Regions from separate parts of the Streptomyces cinnamoneus genome, predicted to be linked through region 1. Evidence: riboswitches for the same ligand, from Rfam matches in the RefSeq annotation. Region 1 holds a riboswitch; the other holds the start of a gene.
The links. A riboswitch is a leader RNA that binds a small molecule or an ion and turns the genes downstream of it on or off. The one in region 1 is predicted to bind glycine.

Region 1 (7,303 bases):
GCCACAGCAGCATCCAGACCCGGCCCTCGGCCAGGGCGCGCAGCAGCGCCTCGTAGCTGTCGTACCGGCCGGGCGCCACTTGGCGCAGCACTTGCTCCAGGCCGCTCTCCGCGCCCGCGCTCACCTGGGTCCGCCTTTTCTCTCGGCCGTCTCGACGTCGTCCGCACCGGGGCGGGCCCGCTCACCCCGTACGGTCATCCAACCAGCTTACGAGCCCGCGGCGGCGGGCACCGGGGCAGTCACAGGTCACGGTCGTAGAACGGCCGCACCCGGTCGCGGATCCAGTCACCGACGGGGTCCTGCGCGACGTCGAGGAAGACCAGTTGGACGGGCCAGGGCACGGGCACCGCGCCCAGCGCCCGGCCGACGGCCTCCACGGCGGCGGTCCGGGCGGCCGGATCGGGCAGGTCCAGCTCCACGCCGACGAACAGCGCCGGATCGGCGCCCTCCACGCTGGCGAGCGCGCGGCGCCCGGTGCGGACGCCGGGCAGGGCCGCGAACTCCAGGCCGGCGGCGGCCAGGAAGGCGGTCGGCTCCTGCTGCCAGTCCGGCTCGAAGAGCCGCACCCGGCCGCCCGTCGCGTCCCCGTCCAGGGCCGTGCGGCCGGCGCGGCACAGCTCGGCCACAGCGGGCGGCGGCAGCGGCACGGCGACCGTTCCGTCCGGGTTGACCGCGATGCCCACCTGCGGGGGCAGGCCGCGGGCGAACTCGACGGCGGGGGCGACGGCGAAGGGCATCCGGTCGCCCACGACGCGCAGGAACTCCGCCTCGGAGCTGAACACCGGTACGTACGCGGCGCCGTCCAGCTCGACGGTGGGCAGGTCGAGGTCAGGGCTGTCGGGGCCGCCGCCGGCCGGCAGCGGGATCCACAGGCTGCTGCGGCCGAGGACCTCGACGATGCGGGCTCCGGCGCCGGGGACGCCCAGGGAGGCCGCGAGCACGCCTTCGAGTTCGTTGGCGGGCCACGTGGACGGAAGGGTGGGGGCCGCCACGTCCGTGGCCTGGGGTGCGCCGTAGTGCCCTGGGTGCTCGGGGATGCTCATCTCGTCCAACCGCCGTCTCGTCAAAGCCGCACCCGCACCTTAACGGCTGCGCACGCGCGTTGTCGGGGGTGGGCCCCGTCGGATCCCTCCCGCGGACCCGCCGCCCGGCGGCGGACCGGGGAGCCGGGCCTACCCGAAGGCGATCACCCGCACCGCCCGCGCCGAGGCGCGGTCGAGCAGGGCGGCCGAGCTGACCCCCGGCGGGACACGCCCGGCCGTCACCCGTCCGACGAGCGCGCCCATCGCCCGGCGGTGGCGCGCGAAGACCCGCGGCGGGACGGTCCGGCCGCGCGCCGCCTGCCCGGCGAGCGCCGTGCCCGCGTCCACCGCGAGGAGCAGGACGTGCACCGCGGCGCCCCGGCGCCGCGCGTCGCGCACGAGCCAGCGGCGGACCCAGCCGCGCTGCCCGCAGTCGTGGACGACGACGCTGGCGCCCGAGCGCAGCGCCCGGCGCAGGGCCGCGAAGTGGACGAGGCGGACCAGCGGGCGGTAGAGGCCGTACGGCAGCCACGGGGGCGTGCGGCGCTCGAAGCGGTCGCGGGAGTCCTGGGAGTCGACGCACACGATCGGGGTGCCCCGGCCGTCCAGGGCGGCCACCGCCCGGCGGATCAGCGTGGACTTGCCGCTGCCGGGCAGGCCCGAGACGACCAGCAGGTCGCCGAGGGCGTACCGCAGCTCCACCGGCGCCGCCCGCTCGCCCCGGAGGTCGATCACGCGCCCGGGTGCCGCGGGCCCGGCCGGGCCCCGCCATGGGTCCGCCGCCTGCCCCTCCACGTCTGTAGGCACCGTACCCACCTGATCGCCTCACTCCCCCGTCCGTCCACTGCCCCTTACCCACGAGACGTAAAGGAAAGGTAATCCAATTGATGGGGCGGTGGGCGGTCCGTCGCACGCCCGTACGTGCAATGATGTCCGCGCCAACGGCATTGGCACCGCACGACCAACTGCATACCGGCCGCTCGAATCCGCGCGGGAGAGTCCCGGCGCCGTCGTGCGCAGGGCGCCGAAGGAGCAAGTTCCTCCCTTGAATCTCTCAGGCCCCGTACCGCGCGGGTGAGGCAGATCTGAAAAGCGGACCGCCGTGCGGTCCCACCCAAGGTGCAAGCCGGGCCCTCGTCACCGTCGAGGACTCCCGGTGAACCTCTCAGGTTCCGATGACAGATGGGGAGGCCGCCTGTCCAGGTAGTCCTCCGCGACTCATTGCCCGGGAGCCTGACCATGACCGAAGCCCCCCGCCGTACCGCCCTCGACGCCACGCACCGCGCGCTGGGCGCCACCATGACCGACTTCGCGGGCTGGGACATGCCCCTGCGCTACGGCAGCGAGCGCGACGAACACCTCGCGGTGCGCACCCGCGCGGGCCTGTTCGACCTGTCCCACATGGGCGAGATCACCCTGACGGGCCCCGGGGCCGGCCGGGCGCTCGACCACGCCCTCGTGGGCGACCTGTCCGCGCTGGCCGTCGGCCGCGCCCGCTACACCATGATCTGCGAGGCCGGCGGCGGCATCCTGGACGACCTGATCGTCTACCGCCTCGGCGAGCAGGAGTACATGGTCGTGGCCAACGCCTCCAACGCCCAGGTGGTGCTGGACGCGCTCACCGAGCGCGCGGCGGGCTTCGACGCGGTGGTCCGGGACGACCGCGAGAACTACGCGCTGATCGCCGTGCAGGGCCCGGCCTCCCCCGGCATCCTGAAGTCCGTCACGGACGCCGACCTGGACGGCCTGAAGTACTACGCGGGCCTGCCGGGCACCGTCGCCGGCGTGTCCGCGCTGATCGCCCGCACCGGCTACACCGGCGAGGACGGCTTCGAGCTCTTTGTCGCGCCCTCGGACGCGGAGAAGCTGTGGCAGGCGCTGACCGAGGCGGGCGCCGACGCCGGTCTCGTCCCCTGCGGGCTCTCCTGCCGCGACACGCTGCGCCTGGAGGCGGGCATGCCGCTGTACGGGCACGAGCTGACCACGGCCACCACGCCGTTCGACGCGGGTCTGGGCCGGGTCGTGAAGTTCGACAAGGCGGGCGACTTCGTCGGCCGCGAGGCACTGACGGCCGCGGCCGAGCGGGCCGCGAGCGCCCCGCCGCGCAAGCTCGTCGGGCTGATCGCGGCCGGCCGCCGGGTGCCGCGCGCCGGCTACCCCGTGGTGACCGCCGACGGAACGGTCGTGGGCGAGGTCACCTCCGGCGCCCCCTCCCCCACACTCGGTAAGCCGATCGCGATCGCCTACGTCGACGCGGCGCACGCCACGGCGGGGACGGAAGGGGTATGCGTGGACATCCGCGGCACCCACGAGCCGTACGAGGTCGTCGCGCTGCCCTTCTACAAGCGGGAACGCTGATCCACCGACAGGATCACTGAGTCCCCCTCATCCCACCTGTCAAGACCCGTTGCACAAGCACCCTCGCGCGTACAGGAGAATCTAGCCATGAGCAACCCCCAGCAGCTGCGCTACACCAAGGAGCACGAGTGGCTGTCGGCCACCGACGAGAACGGTGTGGCGACGGTCGGCATCACCGAGTTCGCGGCGAACGCGCTCGGTGACGTCGTCTACGCCCAGCTCCCGGCCGTCGGTGACACGGTCACCGCGGGCGAGACCTGTGGCGAGCTGGAGTCCACCAAGTCGGTCAGCGACCTGTACGCCCCGGTGACCGGCGAGGTCGTCGAGGCCAACCAGGACGTCGTGGACGACCCGGCGCTGGTGAACACCGCCCCCTTCGAGGGCGGCTGGCTGTTCAAGGTGAAGATCACGGACGAGCCGGCGGAGCTGCTGACCGCCGACGAGTACACCGCCTTCGCCGGCTGACCCCGCCCGCTTCCCTCCCGTCAGGAAGTCCAGGAAGAACTCATGTCGCTTCTGAACAGCTCCCTCCATGAGCTCGACCCCGACGTCGCCGCCGCCGTCGACGCCGAACTCCACCGCCAGCAGTCCACCCTCGAGATGATCGCGTCGGAGAACTTCGCTCCGGTCGCCGTCATGGAGGCCCAGGGCTCGGTCCTCACCAACAAGTACGCCGAGGGCTACCCGGGCCGCCGCTACTACGGCGGCTGCGAGCACGTCGACGTCGTCGAGCAGATCGCGATCGACCGCATCAAGGCGCTCTTCGGCGCCGAGGCCGCGAACGTCCAGCCGCACTCCGGCGCGCAGGCCAACGCCGCCGCCATGTTCGCCCTGCTCAACCCGGGCGACACCATCCTGGGCCTGAACCTCGCGCACGGCGGGCACCTGACCCACGGCATGAAGATCAACTTCTCGGGCAAGCTCTACAACGTGGTCGCCTACCACGTCGACGAGCAGACCAACCGGGTGGACATGGAGGAGGTCGAGCGCCTCGCCAAGGAGCACCGCCCGAAGCTGATCGTGGCCGGCTGGTCCGCCTACCCGCGCCAGCTGGACTTCGCGGCCTTCCGCCGGATCGCCGACGAGGTCGGCGCGTACCTGATGGTCGACATGGCCCACTTCGCGGGCCTGGTCGCCGCCGGGCTGCACCCCTCCCCGGTGCCGCACGCGCACGTCGTCACCACCACCACGCACAAGACCCTGGGCGGTCCGCGCGGCGGTGTGATCCTCTCCACCGCCGACCTGGCCAAGAAGATCAACTCCGCCGTCTTCCCCGGTCAGCAGGGTGGCCCGCTGGAGCACGTGATCGCCGCCAAGGCCGTCAGCTTCAAGGTCGCGGCGAGCGAGGAGTTCAAGGAGCGCCAGCAGCGTACGCTGGAGGGCGCGAAGATCCTGGCCGAGCGCCTGGTGCAGCCGGACGTGGCCGAGGCGGGCGTCTCCGTCCTCTCCGGCGGCACGGACGTGCACCTGGTCCTCGTGGACCTGCGCAACTCCGAGCTGGACGGCCAGCAGGCCGAGGACCGCCTCCACGAGGTCGGGATCACGGTCAACCGCAACGCCATCCCCAACGACCCGCGGCCCCCGATGATCACCTCGGGTCTGCGGATCGGCACGCCGGCGCTGGCGACGCGGGGCTTCCAGACGGAGGACTTCCGCGAGGTCGCCGACATCATCGCCGAGGCCCTCAAGCCGGGCTTCGACGCCGAGGCGCTGCGCGGCCGCGTCACCGCCCTGGCGGCGAAGCACCCGCTGTACCCCGGTCTGAAGTAGCACCGCAGCACCGGATTCATCCCGCGGTACGGGGCGCCCTGCACACTGGAAGGTGAGCCGGGCGCCCCGTACCGCGTCAGAGCACCCCCCGTAAGACCCGTAATACCGACAAGTAGGGAGCAGCCACCGTGGCCATCTCCGTTTTCGATCTCTTCTCGATCGGCATAGGCCCGTCCAGCTCCCACACGGTCGGCCCGATGCGCGCCGCCCGCATGTTCGTGGGCCGGCTCAAGAACGAGGGCCTGCTGGCCCACACCGCCTCCGTGCGCGCCGAGCTCTTCGGCTCGCTGGGCGCCACCGGCCACGGCCACGGCACGCCGAAGGCCGTGCTGCTGGGCCTGGAGGGCCACTCGCCCCGCACCGTCGACGTCGAGGTCGCCGACGACGAGGTGGAGCGCATCCGCACCACCAAGCGGCTGCGGCTGCTCGGCGCCGAGATCGGCTCCGCCCACGAGATCGACTTCGACGACTCGACCCAGCTGATCCTGCACCGACGCCGTTCCCTGCCGTACCACGCCAACGGCATGACCCTCTTCGCCTACGACGAGGCCGGCGCCCCGCTCCTGGAGAAGACCTACTACTCGGTCGGCGGCGGCTTCGTCGTCGACGAGGACGCCGTCGGCGCGGACCGGATCGTCCTGGACGACACCGTTCTGAAGTACCCCTTCCGCACGGGCGACGAGCTGCTGCGCATGGCCCGCGAGTCCGGCCTGTCGATCTCCGCGATGATGATGGAGAACGAGAAGGCCTGGCGCACGGAGACGGAGATCCGCGAGGGCCTGCTGGAGATCTGGCGCGTCATGCAGGCGTGCGTCACGCGCGGCATGTCCCGCGAGGGCATCCTCCCCGGCGGCCTGAAGGTCCGCCGTCGCGCCGCGAACTCCGCCCGCCAGCTCCGCGCCGAGGGCGACGCGCAGGCCCGCGCGATGGAGTGGATCACGATCTACGCCATGGCCGTCAACGAGGAGAACGCGGCCGGCGGCCGGGTCGTCACCGCCCCCACCAACGGCGCCGCGGGCATCATCCCCGCCGTCCTGCACTACTACATGAACTTCGTCCCGGGCGCGGACGAGGAGGGCATCGTCCGCTTCCTCCTCGCCGCGGGCGCGATCGGCATGCTCTTCAAGGAGAACGCCTCGATCTCCGGCGCCGAGGTCGGCTGCCAGGGCGAGGTCGGCTCGGCCTGCTCGATGGCCTCCGGCGGCCTGGCCGAGGTGCTCGGCGGCACCCCGGAGCAGGTCGAGAACGCCGCCGAGATCGGCATGGAGCACAACCTGGGCCTGACCTGCGACCCGGTCGGCGGCCTGGTCCAGATCCCCTGCATCGAGCGCAACGGCATGGCGGCCGCCAAGGCCGTCACCGCGGCCCGCATGGCCCTGCGGGGCGACGGGCGGCACCACGTGTCCCTGGACAAGGTCATCAAGACCATGAAGGAGACGGGCGCCGACATGAAGGTCAAGTACAAGGAGACGGCGCGGGGCGGACTCGCGGTCAACGTCATCGAGTGCTGACCGGCGTCCCCCGCGGCGACGACGGCCTCTCCACCTCGCGGTGGGGAGGCCGTTCCGCGTCCGCCAGGGGGGCGCCGGCGCCCCGGTGGTGCTACTGCGCCGTCTCCTGGCGCAGCCACGCGAGGTAGGCGTCGCTGCCCGCCACCACCGGCAGGGCGATGATCTCGGGGACGTCGTAGGGGTGCTCGCGCGTGACGTGCGCTTCCAGGACGGCGTAGCACGCCGCGGTGGCCTTGAAGAGCACCCGCCACTCCGCCGCCGTCTCGATCCGGCCCTCCCAGCGGTAGACGCTGGTCACGGGCCCGTCGATCTGCGCGCACGCGGCGACGCGGCGCTCGACGGCGCTCTGCGCGAGGTGCCGTGCGGCGGCCTCGCTGTCCGTGGTGGTCATCACGGTCACGTACTCGGGCTCCGGCATGGGCCGACCGTATCCCAGGCCACCACCCGCGATGTCAGTGGTGCCGCGTACGCTCGCGAGCATGAGTTACGCAGACCTGCGCGAGCTGCAGAGCGCGCTCAGCACCGCCTCGGACATCGCCTTCTCGCTGGGCGCCGAGCCCGCGCCCCATGAGGCCGACCAGCTCGTGGACGCCCTGCGCCGGGCCCTGAGCGCGGCCAGCGCCCTGGGTGCCGGGGGCGGGG
Region 2 (7,303 bases), 3.8 Mb from region 1:
GCGCCGCTCCGGCCCGGTGCCGTGGCCGAGCGTGCCTCGGAGACGACGTCGACCATCTCCATCTCCGGTCTCGAGGCGTACGACTCCGAGGCCACCGGCCAGACGCCCATCCCGACGCTGTCCCCCGAGGCCCAGGCGGCCGTGGACGCGCTGCCGCTGGGTTCGGCGCTGCTGGTGGTCCGCAGGGGCCCGAACTCCGGCAGCCGCTTCCTTCTGGACGCGGACGTCACCACGGCCGGCCGTCACCCGCAGAGCGACATCTTCCTCGACGACGTCACGGTCTCGCGCCGGCACGTGGAGTTCCGCCGCGAGCAGGACGGCACGTTCACCGTCACCGACGTCGGCAGCCTCAACGGCACGTACGTCAACCGTGAGCAGATCGAGTCGGTCGCGCTCTCCAACGGCGACGAGGTACAGATCGGCAAGTACCGGCTGGTCTTCTTCGGCAGCCAGCGGGCCATCTGACCCTCCCCCGGACTCCGTCCGGGGGCACCTCCAGGGAAGGGCCATGCTTCGAACACCGTCGGGCGGTGCCGGTGCTCCCGGTGCCGCCGGTGCGGAAGGCCGGCTGGTGAGCATCGGCACGGTGCTCAACCTGCTGCGTGAGGAGTTTCCCGAGGTCACCATCTCCAAGATCCGGTTCCTGGAGGCGGAGGGCCTGGTCGAACCCCAGCGCACACCCTCCGGCTACCGCAAGTTCAGCACGGAGGACGTGGAGCGGCTGGGGTACGTGCTGCGGATGCAGCGCGACCACTACCTCCCGCTCAAGGTCATCCGGGAGCACCTGGACGCCCTGGCCCGGGGCGAGAGGATCCAGCTGCCGGCCCCGGCTCAGCACCGCGACGCGCTGGACCCCTGTGAGGGTCCTGAGGGGCCGGAGGGCGCCCCACCCGACGCTCTGGGCCCCGAGGCCCCCAGGGCCACCCGTATCGGCCGTGCGGAGCTGCTGGCGACGGCGGGGGCCACCGAGGGCGAGCTGGCCGAGTGGGAGTCCTACGGGCTGCTCAGCGCCCACCCGGACGGCGGATTCGACGTCGATTCCGTGACGATCGCCAAGCTGGTCGCCGACCTTGGCCGTTTTGGCCTGGAACCCCGCCATCTGAGGGCCATGAAGGCCGCGGCCGACCGGGACGCCGGCCTGGTCGAACAGGTGATCGCGCCTCTGCGGAGGCACCGCAATCCGCAGACCAGGGCCCACGCCGAGGCCACGGCCCGGGAGCTGGCCACCCTGTCCGTACGGCTGCACGCGGCCCTCGTACGGGCCGCCCTGCACCCCCGCCGGCCGTGACCGGCGGCTGCCCGACTACCCAAACCTGCCGGGCACGTCCTAGGGTTGCTGTGTGAACGAGCTCGATGTCGTGGGTGTCCGGGTGGAAATGCCCTCAAACCAGCCGATCGTGCTCCTGCGGGAAGTGGGAGGCGACCGCTACCTCCCCATCTGGATCGGACCGGGGGAGGCGACGGCGATCGCCTTCGCCCAGCAGGGGATGGCGCCGGCCCGCCCGCTGACCCACGACCTTTTCAAGGACGTGCTGGAGGCGGTCGGACAGCAGCTCGCGGAGGTGCGCATCACGGACCTGCGCGAAGGGGTCTTCTATGCGGAGCTCGTCTTCGCCAGTGGCGTGGAGGTCAGCGCGAGGCCCTCCGACGCCATAGCGCTTGCACTGCGCACCGGCACGCCGATCTACGGCAGTGACGGGGTGCTGGACGACGCGGGCATCGCCATTCCGGACGAGCAGGAGGACGAGGTGGAGAAGTTCCGCGAGTTCCTCGACCAGATCTCGCCCGAGGACTTCGGCAGCAGCAACCAATAAGGCCGGCCGGGCCTCGAACAGCCGGCGGGTCCGGCGGTCGGCGGGAGAAGGGCGGTCGACGACGCCCGACGAGGCGCACATCGGATCGCCACGGCGCATTCGAGTAGCCTTTCCCGCCACGCGGACACGTGAAACCACTCTCAGGGTGATTATCACTCGGCGTGCCGAGTGTGGCGATCGTTGACGCACCCCGAGTGACTGCCTACCGTCGAGAAGGCAGGTCAAGGACGGAGGTCGGCGTGAGAAGCACGGGCGACGGTACGGCGGTCGGCGGTCCGTATCCGCTGCATGGGGGAACGGTCGAACCAGTGCCCCGCTATTCCGCCACTGCGGCGGTGGCGACTCAGCGGGGGCGGGACGCCGGGGATTCCAGCGGTTCCGACGGATCCCGAGGTCCGGACGGCATCGGCTATCGGGGGCCGACGGCATGCGCCGCGGCGGGCATCACCTACCGGCAGCTCGACTACTGGGCGCGTACCGGGCTCGTGGAGCCCAGTGTGCGGCCGGCGTACGGCTCCGGCAGCCAGCGGCTCTACAGCTTCCGGGACGTGGTCGTCCTCAAGATCGTGAAGCGGCTGCTGGACACAGGGGTCTCCCTCCAGAACATCCGCACCGCCGTGCAGCACCTGCGCACGCGCGGCATGGACGATCTGGACCGGATGACGCTGATGAGCGACGGCGCGACGGTGTACGAGTGCACCTCGCCCGACGAGGTCGTCGATCTGCTCCAGGGCGGTCAGGGCGTCTTCGGCATCGCCGTGGGCGTCGTCTGGCGCGACGTGGAGAGCGCGCTGGCGCAGCTGCACGGCGAGCGGGTGGACACCGGCGAGACGCTCATCGGCCACAACCCCGCGGACGAGCTGGCACGCCGCCGCAACCGGGCGGTCTGAGGAACCCGCCCCGCCGCCGCTGGACGCGCGGCGGGGCGCTCCCACCGGCCACGGCGCCGTCCCCCCGGGGCGACGCCGTTGTCAGTGGCATGCGGCAGCATCTGACGTGTGAGAGGTGCGCCGACGATCCTGCATCTGGACATGGACGCTTTCTACGCTTCGGCGGAGCAGGCGGCCAAGCCCAGCCTGCGCGGAAAGCCCGTGGTGGTCGGCGGGATCGGCCCGCGCGGCGTGGTCGCGACCGCGTCGTACGAGGCGCGCGTCTTCGGCGTCCACTCGGCCATGGCCACGGCCCAGGCCCGCCGGCTGTGTCCCAACGCGGCTTACCTCACCCCGCGGTTCAGCCTCTACCGGCAGGTGAGCGACGCCGTCATGGGGCTGCTGGGCGAGCTGTCCCCGCTGGTCGAGCCGCTGAGCCTCGACGAGGCGTTCGTGGACCTCGAAGCCGGGGGCGTGGAGCCGTCGACGGAGGCCGCGCGGGCGGTGGGGGAGCGGCTGCGGCGCGACATCCGCACGGCCACCGGACTCACCGGATCCGTGGGACTGGCCGGATCCAAGATGCTCGCGAAGATCGCCTCCGAGCAGGCCAAGCCCGACGGGCTCGTGGTCATCGAGCCGGGCACCGAGCTGGAGGTCCTCGGCCCGATGCCCGCGCGGGCCATCCCGGGAGTCGGCCCCGCGACCGCTGAAACGTTGCGGCGGGCCGGCATCCTCACCGTCGCCGACACGGCGGAGGCGGGGGAGGACGAGCTGGTCCGACTGCTCGGCAGGGCCCACGGCGCCGGCCTCTACGCCCTGGCCACCGGGCGGGACGACCGTCCCGTCGTCGCCGAGCGCGACGCCAAGTCCGTGTCCGTGGAGGACACCTTCGAGGAGGACCTCACCGACCGGCTGCGGGTGCAGCTGGAACTCGCCCGCCTCGCCGACCGGTGCGTGCGGCGGCTGCGCGAGGCCGGCCGTTCCGGGCGCACGGTCGTCATCAAGGTGCGGCGCTACGACTTCTCGACGCTGACCCGCTCGGAGACGCTGCGCGGCCCGACCGACGACCCCACGGTGGTGCGCGAGGCCGCCGCCCGGCTGCTCGACGGGGTGGACACCACGGCGGGCGTGCGGCTGCTGGGCGTCGGCGTCTCGGGGCTCGCCGACTACACCCAGGAGGACCTGTTCGCCCAGGCCGCGAGCGAGGCGACACAGGCGGCGGAGGCCGCCGGGCCGAAGGAGAGCGAAGAGCCGGCCGAGGGGACCGACACGGCCCCGCGGCCGCGGCGCTGGCTGCCGGGCCTGGACGTGCGGCACGCCGAGCACGGCACGGGGTGGGTCCAGGGCAGCGGCGTCGGCAGGGTCACCGTCCGCTTCGAACAGCCCTGGTCGCCGCCGGGGCGGGTGCGGACCTTCGCCGTCGACGACCCGGCGCTGGAGCCGGGCGAGCCGCTTCCGCTGGTGCGGCCGCCCGCCGGGCCCGGGCGGGAGCGGTCCGGGGAGGCTCAGCCCGGGGAGCCCGGGGAGCCCGGGCCCGCGCCGGAGCCGGCCCCGGGAGCGGACCCCGTGCCCTCGCCGGAGGGCTCGCCGTCCCCGGATCCGGTGGACCCCGGCAGACGAAGACCGTAGTGGTGGTAGAGCTGGAGCTCCTGCGCCGGTGAGAGGTGGCGGCCCACCCCGAAGCCCGGCGCCTCCTTGATCAGCGCCCGTTCGTAGGGGACGCGCAGACCCTCGTCCTCGACCCGGCTCGGCTCCAGCGGGACGAAGGCGTCCCGGCCGAAGAAGCCCGTGCGCACGGCCGCCCACTCCGGCTCCCCGGTCGCGTCGTCGAGGTACACCTCGTCCACCGTGCCGATCTTGGCGCCGTCCCGGTCGAAGGCCTTGCGCCCGATCAGGCTCCGGGGATCGATGTCGGTCTGCACGGTTCCTCCTTTGCGTCGCACACGTCGCGCCTGCCCGGCCCGGCACCGGGGACACACCCGCCGCGAAGCCCCGGCGGCACCCCGGGGGCCCTCATGACAACCACGAAAAGGCACAAAGCAGGAACCGGCCACTCGGGAGATCCGCCCGGAAAGCCGCGCTGGTAGGCTGGCGATTGGCCGCAGACCCCGTGCGGGAGAGTCCTCCTCGAAGCCCCCGCAGGGCGGCGTGGAGGCGCCGAAGGAGCAAATCCTCCCCGGAATCTCTCAGGCACCCGGTACCGCACGGACGAGGTCACTCTGGAAAGCAGGACGGGCCCCGGTCAGGCACCACGCCGAGCGCTCCTCCTCACCGACGGTGAAAGCCGGGTCAGACGCATGGCCCGGTGAAGCTCTCAGGTTGAGATGACAGAGGGGGAGGCCGTCCGGGTACCCGCGCCGTGGTACCCCTCGCAGGTCGTAACGACCAGGAGGCCTCCGCAGATGACAGCCCACCGCAGCTCCCTCTCCGACCTGGAGCGTGGCACGCCCTTCGAGGACCGCCACATAGGACCCGATGGCGAAGCCAGGGCCAAGATGCTCGCCCAGGTCGGCTTCGGCTCGCTCGACGACCTCACCGCCGCCGCCGTGCCGGACGTCATCAAGAGCGCCGAGGCGCTCCAGCTGCCCGACGCCCGCACCGAGGCCGAGGTCCTCGCCGAGCTGCGCGCCCTCGCGGACCGCAACCAGGTCCTCACCCCCATGATCGGGCTCGGCTACCACGGCACGTTCACCCCGCCGGTCATCCTGCGCAACGTCATGGAGAACCCCGCCTGGTACACGGCCTACACGCCGTACCAGCCCGAGATCTCCCAGGGCCGCCTCGAGGCGCTCCTCAACTTCCAGACCGTCGTCGCCGACCTGACCGGGCTGCCCACCTCGGGCGCCTCGCTGCTCGACGAGGGCACCGCCGCGGCCGAGGCCATGGCGCTGTCCCGACGCGTCGGCAAGGTCAAGGACGGGGTCTTCCTCGTCGACGCCGACGCCCTGCCGCAGACCGTCGCCGTCATCGAGACGCGCGCCGAGCCCACCGGCGTCGAGGTCGTCGTCGCCGACCTCTCCGCGGGCATCCCCGACGAGGTCGCGGACCGCGGCGTCTTCGGCGTGCTGCTCCAGTACCCCGGCGCCTCCGGGGCCGTGCGCGACCTGCGCCCGGTCATCGAGCGTGCGCACGAGCTGGGGGCGGTCGTCACCGTCGCCGCCGACCTCCTCGCGCTGACGCTGCTCACCCCGCCCGGCGAGCTGGGCGCGGACATCGCGGTCGGCACCACCCAGCGCTTCGGCGTGCCCATGGGCTTCGGCGGCCCCCACGCCGGCTACATGGCCGTGCGCGAGAAGTTCGCCCGCAGCCTGCCCGGCCGTCTGGTCGGCGTCTCCGTCGACGCCGACGGCGACAAGGCCTACCGCCTGGCCCTGCAGACCCGCGAGCAGCACATCCGCCGCGAGAAGGCCACCAGCAACATCTGTACGGCCCAGGTGCTGCTCGCCGTCATGGCCGGCATGTACGCCGTCTACCACGGCCCCGACGGTCTGGCCGGGATCGCGCGCCGCACCCACCGTTACGCCACCCTGCTCGCCGAGGGCCTGCGCGCGGGCGGTGTCGAGATCGTGCACGACGCCTACTTCGACACCGTCACCGCACGCGTGCCCGGCCGGGCCGCCGAGGTCGTCGCGGCCGCCCGCGAGGACGGCGTCAACCTGCGCCTGACCGACGCCGACCACGTCGGCATCTCCTGCGACGAGACCACCACCCGCGCCCACCTGGCGTCGGTCTGGTCGGCGTTCGGCGTCGAGGCCGACGTCGAGGCGCTCGACGCGTCGGCGGCCGATGCGCTGCCCGAGGGCCTGCTGCGCAGCGACGACTACCTCACCCACCCGGTCTTCCACCAGCACCGCTCCGAGACCGCGATGCTGCGGTACCTCCGGCGCCTCGCCGACCGCGACTACGCCCTCGACCGGGGCATGATCCCGCTCGGCTCCTGCACGATGAAGCTGAACGCCACCACCGAGATGGAGCCGGTCACCTGGCCCGAGTTCGGGGCCCTGCACCCGTTCGCGCCGGCCGACCAGGCCGAGGGCTATCTGACGCTCATCACCGAGCTCGCGGAGCGGCTCGCGGAGGTCACCGGCTACGACGAGGTGTCCTTGCAGCCCAACGCCGGTTCGCAGGGCGAGCTGGCCGGCCTGCTGGCCGTCCGTGCCTACCACCGCGCCAACGGCGACGAGCAGCGCACCGTCTGCCTCATCCCCTCGTCGGCCCACGGCACCAACGCGGCCAGCGCGGTCATGGCCGGCATGAAGGTCGTCGTGGTGAAGACGGCCGACGACGGCGAGGTCGACGTCGAGGACCTGCGCGCCAAGATCGAGCAGTACCGCGACGAGCTGTCCGTGCTGATGATCACCTACCCGTCGACGCACGGCGTCTTCGAGGAGCACGTCGCCGACATCTGCGCGGCGGTGCACGAGGCGGGCGGCCAGGTCTACGTGGACGGCGCCAACCTCAACGCGCTGGTCGGCGTGGCCAGGCCCGGCAAGTTCGGCGGCGACGTCTCGCACCTGAACCTGCACAAGACCTTCTGCATCCCGCACGGCGGCGGCGGCCCCGGCGTCGGTCCGGTCGCCGTCCGCGCGCACCTCGCCCCGTACCTGCCCAACCACCCGC

Region 2: another riboswitch for glycine. It lies ahead of gcvP (aminomethyl-transferring glycine dehydrogenase); the one in region 1 lies ahead of gcvT (glycine cleavage system aminomethyltransferase GcvT).

Annotation. Positions count from the first base shown of each region.
Region 1 is NZ_PKFQ01000001.1:4,927,938-4,935,240, reverse strand. Features, by position in the region: gene CYQ11_RS22215 (enhanced serine sensitivity protein SseB C-terminal domain-containing protein) at 1-124, opposite strand, end outside; gene CYQ11_RS22210 (enhanced serine sensitivity protein SseB) at 240-1,043, opposite strand; gene CYQ11_RS22205 (AAA family ATPase) at 1,173-1,829, opposite strand; glycine riboswitch at 2,004-2,101, shown strand; gene gcvT (glycine cleavage system aminomethyltransferase GcvT) at 2,262-3,380, shown strand; gene gcvH (glycine cleavage system protein GcvH) at 3,468-3,845, shown strand; gene glyA (serine hydroxymethyltransferase) at 3,888-5,150, shown strand; gene CYQ11_RS22185 (L-serine ammonia-lyase) at 5,279-6,661, shown strand; gene cutA (divalent-cation tolerance protein CutA) at 6,753-7,079, opposite strand; gene CYQ11_RS22175 (hypothetical protein) at 7,141-7,303, shown strand, end outside.
Region 2 is NZ_PKFQ01000001.1:1,083,212-1,090,514, reverse strand. Features, by position in the region: gene CYQ11_RS30870 (FHA domain-containing protein) at 1-465, shown strand, start outside; gene ftsR (transcriptional regulator FtsR) at 509-1,288, shown strand; gene CYQ11_RS04240 (bifunctional nuclease family protein) at 1,341-1,814, shown strand; gene CYQ11_RS04235 (MerR family transcriptional regulator) at 2,054-2,704, shown strand; gene CYQ11_RS04230 (DNA polymerase IV) at 2,813-4,312, shown strand; partial or broken gene CYQ11_RS30160 (PRC-barrel domain-containing protein) at 4,294-4,605, opposite strand; glycine riboswitch at 4,787-4,896, shown strand; gene gcvP (aminomethyl-transferring glycine dehydrogenase) at 5,086-7,303, shown strand, end outside.